DNA from 3 places in the Mesorhizobium sp. CNPSo 4689 genome. Region 2 is predicted to be linked to each of the others. Evidence: riboswitches for the same ligand, from Rfam matches in the RefSeq annotation. Region 2 holds a riboswitch; each other region holds the start of a gene.
The links. Region 2 has a riboswitch for cobalamin ahead of AC04SI_RS20960 (ABC transporter ATP-binding protein). Riboswitches for the same ligand answer to the same signal wherever they lie in the genome.

Region 1: another riboswitch for cobalamin. It lies ahead of metE (5-methyltetrahydropteroyltriglutamate--homocysteine S-methyltransferase); the one in region 2 lies ahead of AC04SI_RS20960 (ABC transporter ATP-binding protein).
Region 3: another riboswitch for cobalamin. It lies ahead of AC04SI_RS00680 (aromatic ring-hydroxylating oxygenase subunit alpha); the one in region 2 lies ahead of AC04SI_RS20960 (ABC transporter ATP-binding protein).

What each region holds. Positions count from the first base shown of each region.
Region 1 is NZ_JBWLUZ010000023.1:35,377-39,249, reverse strand. It holds partial or broken gene metE (5-methyltetrahydropteroyltriglutamate--homocysteine S-methyltransferase) at 1-1,825, opposite strand, end outside; cobalamin riboswitch at 1,945-2,144, opposite strand; partial or broken gene AC04SI_RS23745 (adenosine kinase) at 3,622-3,873, opposite strand, start outside.
Region 2 is NZ_JBWLUZ010000017.1:92,038-95,910, forward strand. It holds gene AC04SI_RS20950 (FecCD family ABC transporter permease) at 1-177, opposite strand, end outside; gene AC04SI_RS20955 (ABC transporter substrate-binding protein) at 207-1,148, opposite strand; gene AC04SI_RS20960 (ABC transporter ATP-binding protein) at 1,180-1,962, opposite strand; cobalamin riboswitch at 2,151-2,359, opposite strand; gene AC04SI_RS20965 (efflux RND transporter periplasmic adaptor subunit) at 2,740-3,873, shown strand; gene AC04SI_RS20970 (FAD-dependent monooxygenase) at 3,870-3,873, shown strand, end outside.
Region 3 is NZ_JBWLUZ010000001.1:139,329-143,201, reverse strand. It holds gene AC04SI_RS00685 (FAD-binding oxidoreductase) at 1-1,023, opposite strand, end outside; gene AC04SI_RS00680 (aromatic ring-hydroxylating oxygenase subunit alpha) at 1,043-2,290, opposite strand; cobalamin riboswitch at 2,405-2,606, opposite strand; gene AC04SI_RS00675 (DUF680 domain-containing protein) at 3,122-3,328, shown strand; gene AC04SI_RS00670 (DUF680 domain-containing protein) at 3,406-3,645, shown strand; gene AC04SI_RS00665 (ABC transporter ATP-binding protein) at 3,725-3,873, opposite strand, start outside.

The DNA of each region.
Region 1 (3,873 bases), on a different contig from region 2:
AGCTTTCGAGATCAGTCACCTCGTCACGAATGGCGAGCGCGATCTGCCGGCAGACCTCGGAGCGGGGAATGTCGTCGCGGACAAAAGACCAGTTAAGAATGGTCACAGGGCCTGTGAGCATTCCCTTGACTGGCTTTTGCGTAAGCGACTGGGCGAATTGCCACCAGCGCACCGTCATCGGATTGGGGCGCGATACGTCGCCGAAGATGATCGGGGGGCGCACGTAGCGGGAGCCATAGCTTTGCACCCAGCCATGCTGGGTAAAGGCGAAGCCGGACAGTTGCTCGCCGAAATGCTGTACCATGTCGTTTCGTTCGAACTCGCCGTGCACCAGCACGTCCAGCCCGATCTCCTCCTGCCAGCGAATGGCAATCTTGGTCTCGTTCTGCAGGAAGCTGTCGTAGTCGAGATAGCTGAGCTCGCCCTTCCTGTGGGCGGAACGGGCCTTGCGCACCCGAGGCGTCTGCGGGAATGATCCTATGGTCGTCGTTGGAAACGGAGGCAGGCTTAGCGTGCGGGCCTGGACCGTGGAACGCACGAGGAAAGGGTTTTTTCGTTGCTTCATGCTGTCGTCAATGCCGGCGATCCGACCTTCAACAAGCGGATCATGAACCTTTGCGGACGCTGCGCGAGCAGCCGCAGCCTCGGCAGAAGCTGTCAACTCGTCTGCCACTACATCCCTGCCTTCGGACAGCGCCCTCGCCAGCACTACCAGTTCGTCGGTCTTCTGCGCCGCGAAGGCGAGCCACGACCTGATCGTGGCATCAAGTGCCGTCTCCATGCGAAGGTCCATGGGCACATGCAGCATCGAGCACGAAGGTGCAATTTCGACGCGGTCCAAGGGCCAGCCGGCGACAATCGGCTTGATTCGATCGAGAATGGAGGGCAGGTTCGCGCGCCAGACGTTGCGGCCATCGATCAAGCCAAGCGACAGCACCAGATCCTTAGGCGCGAGCCGACCCACCGTCTCCAACTGCTCGGGAGCGCGTGATAGATCGAGATGCAGGCCGGCCACGGGCAGCGAAATCGCCGTCTCGAGATTGTCCCCCAGCGCCCCGAAATAGGTAGCCAGCATGATCTTCAGCTCGGGAGTGGCCTTCGACAGCTGCCCGAGGGCGAATTCAAACGCAGCTCGTTCGTTCGGGTTTAGATCCAGCACAAGGGCTGGCTCATCGATCTGCACCCAATCGGCTCCCGACAGTTTCAACCTCCGCAGGAGCTGCTCGTAGACGGGCAGAAGCCGCGGCAGCAAGGCGATGGGATTGAAACCGTCGGCAGGTGACTTCGCCAGTTTGAGGAAGGTGACAGGTCCGAGGATGACTGGGCGTGTGTGAATGCCGAGGGCTTTAGCCTCGAGGAAGTAATCGACCGGTTTCGTCGACGAGAGGGCGAACGTCTGATCATCGTCGAGTTCCGGCACGATGTAGTGATAGTTTGTGTCGAACCATTTGGTCATTTCCATCGCGATCAGGGCAGGGCCAGCCCCACGCTCGTGACCAGAGTGCCCGCAGCTCCCCGTGTGACCTTGGTCTCCGCGCGCCATGGCGAAGTAGATGTCGAGCGGGAGCTCGCCGCCACTCCAGGCGTATCGGGGCGGCACGGCGCCGACCATAGTTGCAGTGTCGAGAACATGGTCGTAGAGCGAGAAGTCGTTCGAGGGAATTTTCGACACCCCGCGATCGCGCTGCTCTTCCCAGTTGGCGGCACGCAGCGCTTTCGCCGTCGTGAGAAGGTCGGCAGCGGAAGACTTTCCGGCCCAGTAGCTTTCAAGCGCGAATTTCAGTTCCCGCCGGCGACCGAACCGCGGCACACCGAGCGTTGCCACAGGAATTTGCTGAGAGACAGTCATGCCATACCCCGATGGTTGGGGCGTGGGGGACAAGAAGGCGCCTCGTAGACCGGCACGAACGCCGGGCTGCTGCGGCCACCGAGACACCCCGCCCGTGGACATAGTTCGTCGTGGCAGGTCTCCTGGCTCGCGGGGTCATAGCTTCTCCCCGTCTTCCCGAGGCTGTTCGCCTCAGTGACATGAGTGGGGTTGGCTCGCCGCTAACAGTTGCGGGGGCAGCGCCGGCCTCGCACCGGCTTCCCTCTTAGCTCCATGCGGCAGTGCCGTACGGAGAACCACGGCATGCAGACAACCACAGCAGGAACCGTGTGTCAATGTCGCATAAAGAAATGTTTATGTCATTATGTGAAATGTTGGTGTTTTCGCAAAAGGCCGCAACAAGAGCGAGTAACTGCGAACCCGCGGATCGACTGGTAAATCAGACCACACATCGAACCGCCCGATGCCCAGTAGACATGGAGAACTCCGGCCGGCTTGCTCTTCGAGCCTACCGCGGCCTGCCAAATCGGCGGCGTCGATCCGATCCCTACATGCGGGCGATCATCAATGGCTATCCTCAGCGCCGAATCGAGGGGCCCACATCCCTGACTTCCTGAAATCCAAAGGCCAAGACGCAAGACGTATCGGCAACGTGCCTATGTCTCTTCTCAGGTCAGACAGTTTCTGCCCGCATTTGGAATATCCGGCTCTGCACACATTACACTCATACACACGGGATCGGCTGCGGGGGTCCAACCTCGAAGCGTGCGAGCGCCAAAAAGGCAAAGCTTGCTCACGCCAAAACCAAGAGATGCCGTTTCGCTCTCGAGGGCTTGCCTAGAAATCTTTGACACAGACCCCACCATTTCTGGTGCGCCTGTCGTATTTCCGTTGAGTGTTGCACGGTAGAGTGACTGCGTTTCGCCGCGTGCTCGGCAGAACCGCAGACGGAACGCGATAGGCCGGAGGAAATAAGACGGCGTAGATCGTCACGCTTTCAATCGAGAGATTCTCAGGGAGGGGATCGTCATCATCTATCCGGCTGTCGGGAGGCTTGGCCGGCTCAGAGGACGAGGCAACATGCGGTCAATAGATGAAGGGCGAGGTCGACGCCAGGCAGCAGCACTGGACGTCTCCCCAAAATGGCGGGCCGGTCGTGCAATCGAGCCGCCGTCGCGAGATTTTCGCGGCCGTGGAGGCTTCGCTGTCTGCTGTCCGCCGGGTGAAGCGCGCAGCAGATGAGGCAGAATAGGGCTGCCCATGGCCGAAGCGGGTGCGACGATGGATAGGGCGGTCGATGCCTCTGCAGGACAATATCAGGGCGTCGAGGAGCGCTTTTCGAGGCGCTATGCCTCCTGACGCCCCCCCGACAGCTGGCTGGGCCAGTTCCGAGTTGCTGCATGTCACCCATCATGCAGACCTGAAGTGTGTAGAAAACAAAGATGTCGAAGCGGCAGTGAAGGCACTACGGTGATCCCCTCGGGCGGCGCGGAGATGCGACGCCGCTTCCGGGATTCGGAGGACTGCGCTTTGTCGGGACGAGATTGAAACAGCAGCAACCCAGCAGTCGCTCAGAGGAGACTGTTCAAAAAATCCCCCACTGCACGCGCGGCATCAAGCTTGACGCCCAGTCAAGCGGCCCACGAGTCATCTGGTCAGGTGCGCCGCCACTTGCCGGTCTCGAAAGGTGCCGACATAGCCTTCATCCTACTGCCTCGGATCCTGAGATCCCTGTTTGCCCGCGCTGTTCATTGAACAGCTTGCACCGGGTGGATCTGGTCTTGCCGCTTCACCTACAGCAACCCCGCCAGTTCCGCCTCGTGGCGCAGGGTCTGCCTCGGCCTTGGGCCGATCTGCTGGATCACCAGTCCGGCGGCCAGTGAGCCTAGGTCGCCGCAGGTCTTGAGGTCGCGGCCTTGCGTATAGCCATAGAGGAAGCCGGCGGCGTAGAGGTCACCGGCGCCGGTGGTGTCGACCAGTTCGCGGATCGTTGTTGCCTGGATGGTGACGGTCTCGTCGCCGCGCACGATCACCGAGCCTTTTTC
Region 2 (3,873 bases):
CGCCAGCAGTGTGCGCGGCAGCCGGAGGTCGACGACGATCTTGCCGACCGGACCGGACACGGCGTGCGCGTCGAGACCGACTGCATGCGCCAGGGCGCCGATGACATCGGGCAGCGCGATCACCGTCGAGCCATAGGCGATCGACAGCAAAGCGAGCGCTGCCGCGCCCGCTATCATCACGAAAGGAAAGGACTTCGGCCGCAAGCTCAAAATGCTTCCGGATGCATCGCTTTGGCGATCTTGCCGATCGCCTCGATGTTGGCGGGTCCTGGTGTCAGTTCGGCATAGCGCAGTGCTACAAAGCGCTCGTTCTTGACCGCGTCGGTCTCCTTCATCGCCGGATGCGCCTTCAGGAAGTCGAGCAATTTCTTGTAGCCGCCGCCATCCTGGTAATCGAGCAGGATGAGGAATTGCGGATTGCGCGCCGCCACCGTCTCCCAATCCGTCGTGCCCCAGCTCATCTCCATGTCGGCCATGACGTTGTCGCCGCCGGCAGCGGTGATCATGGCGTTCGGTACGGCGAACTTGCCGGCGGTGAACGGCTTGTCCTCGCCGGAATCGTAGAGGAACACCCGCGTGCCCTTGGTGCTGCCGACCTTGGCGATGATCGCTGCCAGTTGCGCCTTCCAGCCCGAAACAAGCTTGTCGGCCTCAGCCTCCTTACCGAAGATCTTGCCCAGCTTTTCGACGTCGCCGTAGAGCAGGTCCATCGAGGCGGCGGGACGGTCCTTGTCGAGATGGACGCAGCTTTCGGTCAGCACCAGCGTCTTGATGCCGTGCGGGGCGAGCGTGTCGGGCGTCACCTCGCCGCCCGGCTTCATGCCGTAGTACCAGCCGGCGAAAAAGAAATCGGGCTCGACGGCAACGAGGTTCTCCAGCGTCGGATACTTTGGCGCCAGTTCGGGGATCGAGCCTTGCTTGAATTCGGGACCGACCTTGTACCAGCCGGTGATGCCGGTCAGGCCGACGATCGATGGCTGCAGCTTCAGCGCGAAGGCCATCTCGGCCATGTTGAGATCATGGATGACGGCGCGCTTCGGCGGCCCATCGAAGGAGAGCTTCTTGCCGCAGCTGTCGACGGTGACCGGGAAGGCAAAGGCCACCGAAGCGACGAGCGAAAAGGCAAGAGAGAGGGCGAGGCGTTTCACGAGGTGGCTCCTTGGTTGAGGAAATGTCCGTTCAGGATGGCGAGGCGGCGCGGTTGGGAACGTCGAAGACGGTGAGTTCGCGGTCTTCGGTCGGATGGCGCAGGCGGAAGACATCTATGCCGAACACGTCGCGGATGAGCTGCTGGGTCAGCGCCTCGCGCGGCGGCGCCAGCGCATGCAGCCGGGCGTCGTTCATCACCGCGACCCGGGTGGCGAAGGGCGCCACCAGCGCGAGATCGTGCAGCACCGCGACCACGCACATGCCGAAGCCGGCGACCAGTTCGAGCAGCTCGCCGCGGGCGCGCGGATCCAGATGGTTGGTCGGCTCGTCGAGGAACAGTATCTTTGGCTCCTGGGCGAAGGCTCTAGCCAGTTGCGCGCGCTGACGCTCGCCGCCGGAGAGCGAGCCGATGCTGCGGCCGAGCAGCGGCAGCAGCCCCGTCCGGCGCAGCGCGTCGACGACGATGTCGCGATCTTCGCGCAGGCGCCTCATGCCGGCATGCGGGACGCGGCCAAGCTCGACATAGTCGATCAAGGCGAGCCGCGGATCTGGCTGGTCGGTCTGGCCGACGGCCGCCATGTTGAGCGCCCGCTCGGCCGGCGTGATCCGGTCGAGACGGCGCCCCGACAGACGCATCTCGCCGGTGCTTGGCTGCAGCGCGCCGCACAGCATGCGCAAAAGCGTGGTCTTGCCGGCGCCGTTGGGACCGATGATGGCCAGGCGATCGCCTGACGCAACCGACAGGCTTACCCCATTCACCAGGCGGCGGCCATTCGCCGTCGCGCTCACGTCGCGGGCTTCGAGCAGCATCATCGGCTCAGCCCCGGCCTCGAAGCGGGGATGCGAGCCAGCCCGGTTGAATCGCGGCAAAGCGGGCACACGATGATGCGATGGATGGAGGCTTCCAAATTTCCGTCACTTTCCAAAACTGGCGACGGAAGGAAGCTGGGCCGATCGGACGACAGACCGATGGCTACGTCTCCTCCCGGCACACCCCGTCCGGTCAACTCGTGCTGATGGCAGGTCTCCTGGCTCGCGGGTCTCGGCTTCATCCTGCCTTCCCAGCCTTGCCGGCCAGTGGCATTTGCGGATGTTGCTCGCCGCTTACAGTTGCGGGGGCAGCCACGGCCTCGACCCGAAAGCGGGTCTCACCGTGTTCCCTTTTCACCCCTCGCCTTTCGGCTCGGGGACCATCATTTTTCTACCGTAGGTTTCCCCTGATCGCGCCGCAATGGTTTTTTGATTGCAGGCATCGGTTCGCCTTCGGTAGGCTGCATATGTAATAACATTACGTAACAAGCGCTGCCATATGCTGTCAACACCAGCGGCCGACGTTTCCTCTTTCCCTCGATGTCCAGGCATATCGACAGGCCCGGCGTCTTGGGGGGCTGGCGCCAAAACATCGGAAAACTTTCAGAACCCGATCGGGATTTCAGGGCCCGAAAAGGCGAATAGGATCGTGCTGGTCAAGACGGGCGCCGGTCCCTGGGATCAAACTTAATGATCGCCCCGGTTCTTCTCCGGCCAATGGGATCTTCGGCTAACGCGCCCTTGCCCGGCGCAGGCCGCAACATCGGGTAAGGAGACAACATGACACTCTTGCACAACAGGCGCGGAAAGCATCGTCTCGTCGCCGCATCCTTGGCAGCACTTGCCTGCGCCGCCGCAGTCGTCTGGTATGGCGCAAAGGGCGAGGCCGCGGCGGTCGAACCGCACGTGCCCGAAGCCAAGCTTGTCCGGGCCATGGCGGTGAAGCCTGCCCCGCAGGCCGACGAGCGCATCGCCATCGGCGAGATCCGGCCGCAGCGCGAAAGCGATCTTGGCTTCCGGCTGTCCGGCAAGCTCGTGCAGCGCTCAGCAGAGGTCGGCCAGATGGTGAAGAAGGGCGATGTCCTCGCCCGCATCGAAGACCAGGACTATCGCAACCGCCTCGCCAGCGCCAAGGCCGACGTCGCCGCCGCCGAGGCCGTTCTGGTCGAAGCCAGTGCCGCCGAGGCCCGCATCGGGGCACTTCTCGCCAAGGGCTTTGCAACAAGGGCCAATCACGATGCAACGCTGAAGAGCCTGCGATCGGCCGAGGCCAAGCTTGAATCGGCAAGGATCGGCTTCGAGATGGCCAGGGACCAGCTCGCCTATACCGAGTTGCATGCCGATTTCGATGGCATGGTGACCGCGACCGGCGCCGAAGCGGGCCAAGTCGTCAACGCCGGGCAGATGGTGGCGCGGGTCGCCGATCCAGCGGCCCGCGACGCCGTCTTCTCCATCGCCGAGGCAGCCTTCTCGACCGGCGGAAATGCAAGGCGTCCCCTTGAAATCAAGGTCTCGCTGCTGAGCAATCCGGCGATCGCGACAATCGGCGCCATCCGCGAGGTCGCACCGGTGGCCGACGTCGCGACCCGCACCTTCCAGGTCAAGGTCTCGCTGCGCGACACCCCCGACGAAATGCGCTTCGGCAGCAGCGTCGCCGGCCGCGTCAACACGATGAGCGCCCCCGTCGTGGTCCTGCCGGGAAGCGCGCTGTTCGACAAGGACGGCAAGCCCGCCGTCTGGGTGGTGGCCGCGTCCTCGACTGTGGAACTCAAGCCGGTCGCCATTGCCCGCTACGAGACTGACCGCGTCGTCGTCAGCGACGGCCTTGCCGAGGGCGACATTGTCGTCACCGCCGGCGTCAACCGGCTTCGCGAACACGAAAAGGTTCGCCTCACCGAAGGAGTAACCAGATGA
Region 3 (3,873 bases), on a different contig from region 2:
AATGCCGCCATTGTGGCTCATCTCGACGTCGCCCGAGACCTTCTTGACCTTGCAGGTTCCGCACAGGCCGAATTCGCAGGCCGCGGGGATCCTGACGCCCGAGGCGCGCGCCGTCTGCAGCACGGTCTGCCCTGCAACGCATTCGGCGTCGACATCCGAAAGCGCGAAGCGGATCGGGGTCACGGCTTCGACAGGCACTCCGGTGCCGCCGTCCGCCGGGACGGCAAACGGCGCCGGTAGTTCCTCGACCGCGGGAGCGGCGAAGCTTTCCTGGTGGTATCTGGCCATGTCGAAGCCCGAGGCTTCAAGCATGCCGCGCACCGCGCGCATGAACGGATCCGGGCCGCAGCAGAAGATCTCTCGCTCACGAAAGTCGGGCGCCAGCAGTGGCAAGCGGATGGCATCGATACGGCCCATATGGCCGAACCAGCCTTCACGGCTCGACCGTTCCTCGATCATGAAGCCGAGCGACAGGCCGGGCATGCGGCTGCCCAGCAATTCGAGTTCCTTGCGGAAGATGATCTCTTCCGGCCGCCGGGCGCAGTTGACGAAGCCGACATCGGTCCATGGCGCGCAGTCGTTCAGCCAGCGCAGCATCGACATCATCGGCGTGACGCCGGAGCCGGCCGAGATGAACAGGTATTTCGCCGCCGGATGGCTGTGCAGCGAAAAGTCGCCCACCGGTCCATAGGCCTTGACGTGGGTGCCTGGCTTCAGATGATCGAACATCCAGCGCGTGCCGAGGCTGCCGGCCTGCGCCTTCACCGTCACCGCGATCGAAAACGGCCGCGACGGCGACGACGACAGCGTGTAGGTGCGCATCAGCGGGCCGCCGGCGGTTGGCAGTTCCAGCGTCACGAACTGGCCCGGCTTGTAGCGGAACCAGGTCTGGTTGTCGGAGCGGAAGGTGAAGGTCTTGACGTCGGGCGCCTCGTCGGCGACGCCGATCACCTCCAACACCTGCAGCCTGTCGTTCCAGGGCGCCATCTCGTCGAGGTGGCGGTAAAGCCCGAGGTCGGTCATCGCGTTCATCCCCCACCCCTCAGGCGACGCTGCGCAGCGCCGGCCGGCCGCCTTCGGCAAGGCGCGGGCCGATGAAGGCCGCGTACCATTCGACGAACTGGATGACGCCGCCCTCATGCAGTTCCGAATAGGGGCCGGGCTCATAAGCCGGCGACAGGATGCCGAAGGCATTTTCCTCGACAATGCGGCGGTCCTGATCGTTGGTTTCGGTCCAGACATGCGTGAGTTCTTCGAGGTTGTAGTCGACGCCTTCGACCGCATCCTTGTGGACCAGCCACTTCGTCGTCACCGCGGTCTCCGTGGCGCTGATCGGCAGCACGCGGAAGGTCACCGCGTGGTCGATGAGAATGTGGTTCCATGTCGTCGGGTAGTGATAGTGCATCAAGGTGCCGATCCGGTCGGCCGAGACTGTGTCGGACAGGTTCTTCGTCACTGCCCGCTTGCCGTTCATCGTATAGCTGACGGCATCGCGCAGCAGCGGCGCGCGGGTGGCGCGATATTGTCCGGCCGGGTCGATGCGGAACTTGCTAGGGAGGCCCGCCGCCTCGCATTTCGCCCAGTGCGCCAGCATTTCGGGGTCGCTGTCGGCGCCCTGCACACCGGTCACCGTCGGCGCTTCCGGGAAGGTCTTGCAGAGTTCGGGGTGGTTGCCGGCGCAGTGATAGCACTCGCGGTTGTTTTCCCAGACGAGCTTCCAGTTGCCCTTTTCGACGATGGTCGATTCGAAGGCGACCTTCGCCTCGCGCAGTCGGTGCGGCAGCAGATAGGGCTCGATCATGGCGCGCATCGGCGCGAAGTCGGCGGGCTCTTTTGCCAGGCAGATGAAGATGTAGCCGCCGACGCTTTCGCAAGCGACCGGCTTCAGGCTGAACTGGCTCTTGTCGAAACCATCGGCCATCTGCCGGGCGAACAGGAGCCGGCCGTCGAGTTCGTAGGTCCACTGGTGATAGGGGCAGACGAGCTTGGCAGCGGTGCCTTTCTCGGTGTTGCAGACGCGGCTGCCGCGATGGCGACAGGAATTGTGGAAGGCGTTGATCTTGCCTTGCTGGTCGCGCACCAGCACGACCGGATAGTCGCCGATCTGGGCGGTGATGAAGCTGCCGGGCTTCGGCAGTTCGCAGTCATGGCCTATGAACAGCCAGTCGCGATACCAGATCAGTTCCATGTCGAGCTTGAAGAAATCGGCGTCGGTGTAAAAGGGCTGTTCCAGCGAGTAGCCCTGCTTGCGGCTGTGCAGCAGCCTCAGCATGTCGTTGCGCGCATCCATGTCCTGTCCTCGTGTTCAAGGACTGAACTGGTGGTGATGGAGGAAAGATTAGCGGCAACCCGGCGCCAGGCCGGACATGCACCATCCACCTCTTGACCGCCCACCGCGATCAGTCGAGTCTAGAAATCTCGGGCTGGTTTCCGGGCTCTGGAGTGTCCTTGCGGACGGTCGCGACACCTTCCCAGGCTTGTGGCCCAGTGGTCTCCCGTTGCGACTTGAACTCCACCACCGTTGCGGGGGCAGCGCCGGGTTTTGACCGGCTTCCCAATTCTCCGCTTCGTCGTCACCAAGCGGCACCTGAGATGCCATGATCTAATCACGACGGCCGGTTCGGTGGCGGCATGAAAGCGACATCGTATCCATGCGGGCGCGACACGGAATGTGAATACCGCAGCCCATCTCCTAGGGAAGGCCGATCTCCCGCTTTTGCCGCACTTGGCGCCCGTCACGAATCGCCAGCCGATCGGGAGTTAGCCGGCGTCGAAAGGGTTAATAGTATCAAAAAGTGACTATTAGAGGATTCTGAAATCGAACCGAACGGTTCGTTTCTGTTGACGGTGCGTGCAGGACGGTGTGAACGCTGGCACTCCGACACTGTTGGTGATGCATAGGTGGCTTTTTGATAACCAATTGATAAAGTTGATAAAAAGCTTGGTGGTAGTAGGCTCTGGTACAATTTCAAGATGCAGAGTCATGGTCCAAGCGAAACAACTTCGTGATTGGAAACCGCCACCTGGCTTTCCCACATCGGGGCTGTCCGAACGACGCGATTTTCTTCCCAAGACACGCCGCTAGACGGACGAAAAAACTGAAAATACTGGAGTATAAAAAATGAAAAAGATTGTTCTCACTGCCGCCGCCCTTCTGGCCATTTCCGGCAGCGCCTTCGCTGGTAGCGACAATTATGGTTCCAACGGTGCGAACCAGCCTGCCGCCGCAGTCGACAGCTCGCATACCGCTTCGATCCAGAAGCCGGCCCATGCCGACAACCAGCCCGTCGTTCAGGGCAGCGACCGCAACCTTTTCGGCAACAACTAAACAGTCGATCCCAAGACGAGACGCAGAGCGGCGGTCAAGTCCGCCGCTCCGGGATCTGAAATCCAGGAGTGCCCAAAATGAAGAAGATTGTCCTTACCGCCGCCGCGCTTCTGATCGCCGCTGGCAGCGCCTATGCCAATAACGACAGTGTTGGTTCGAGTGCCGTCAACAAGCAGACGACCGCCAACATCGACACCACGCAGACCTCGTCGGTGCGCAACACCGAGTCGCCGGTCTACAAGCTGCTGAATTCGTCGGGCGACGTGCAAAAGTCAGCGCCCCAGGGCAGCGACCGCAACCTCTTCGGCAATCGCTAACCGCCGAAGTTGCTAGCAAACAAGAGCGGCGGGCCTGGCCCGCCGCTCTTGTTTTTATGCGATGCCGAATGGCCTGACGTTAGGCCGCCTTCACTTCCGGCGCGTGGAGCGAGAAGGAGTGGCCGTCCGCGTCGAAGATATGCAGGTCGCCGGCGTCCGCGCTCAGCCGCAGTGTCGCCCCGCGCTTGACCTCGACATTGCCCGGCATCTTGGTCACCAGCGGCAGGT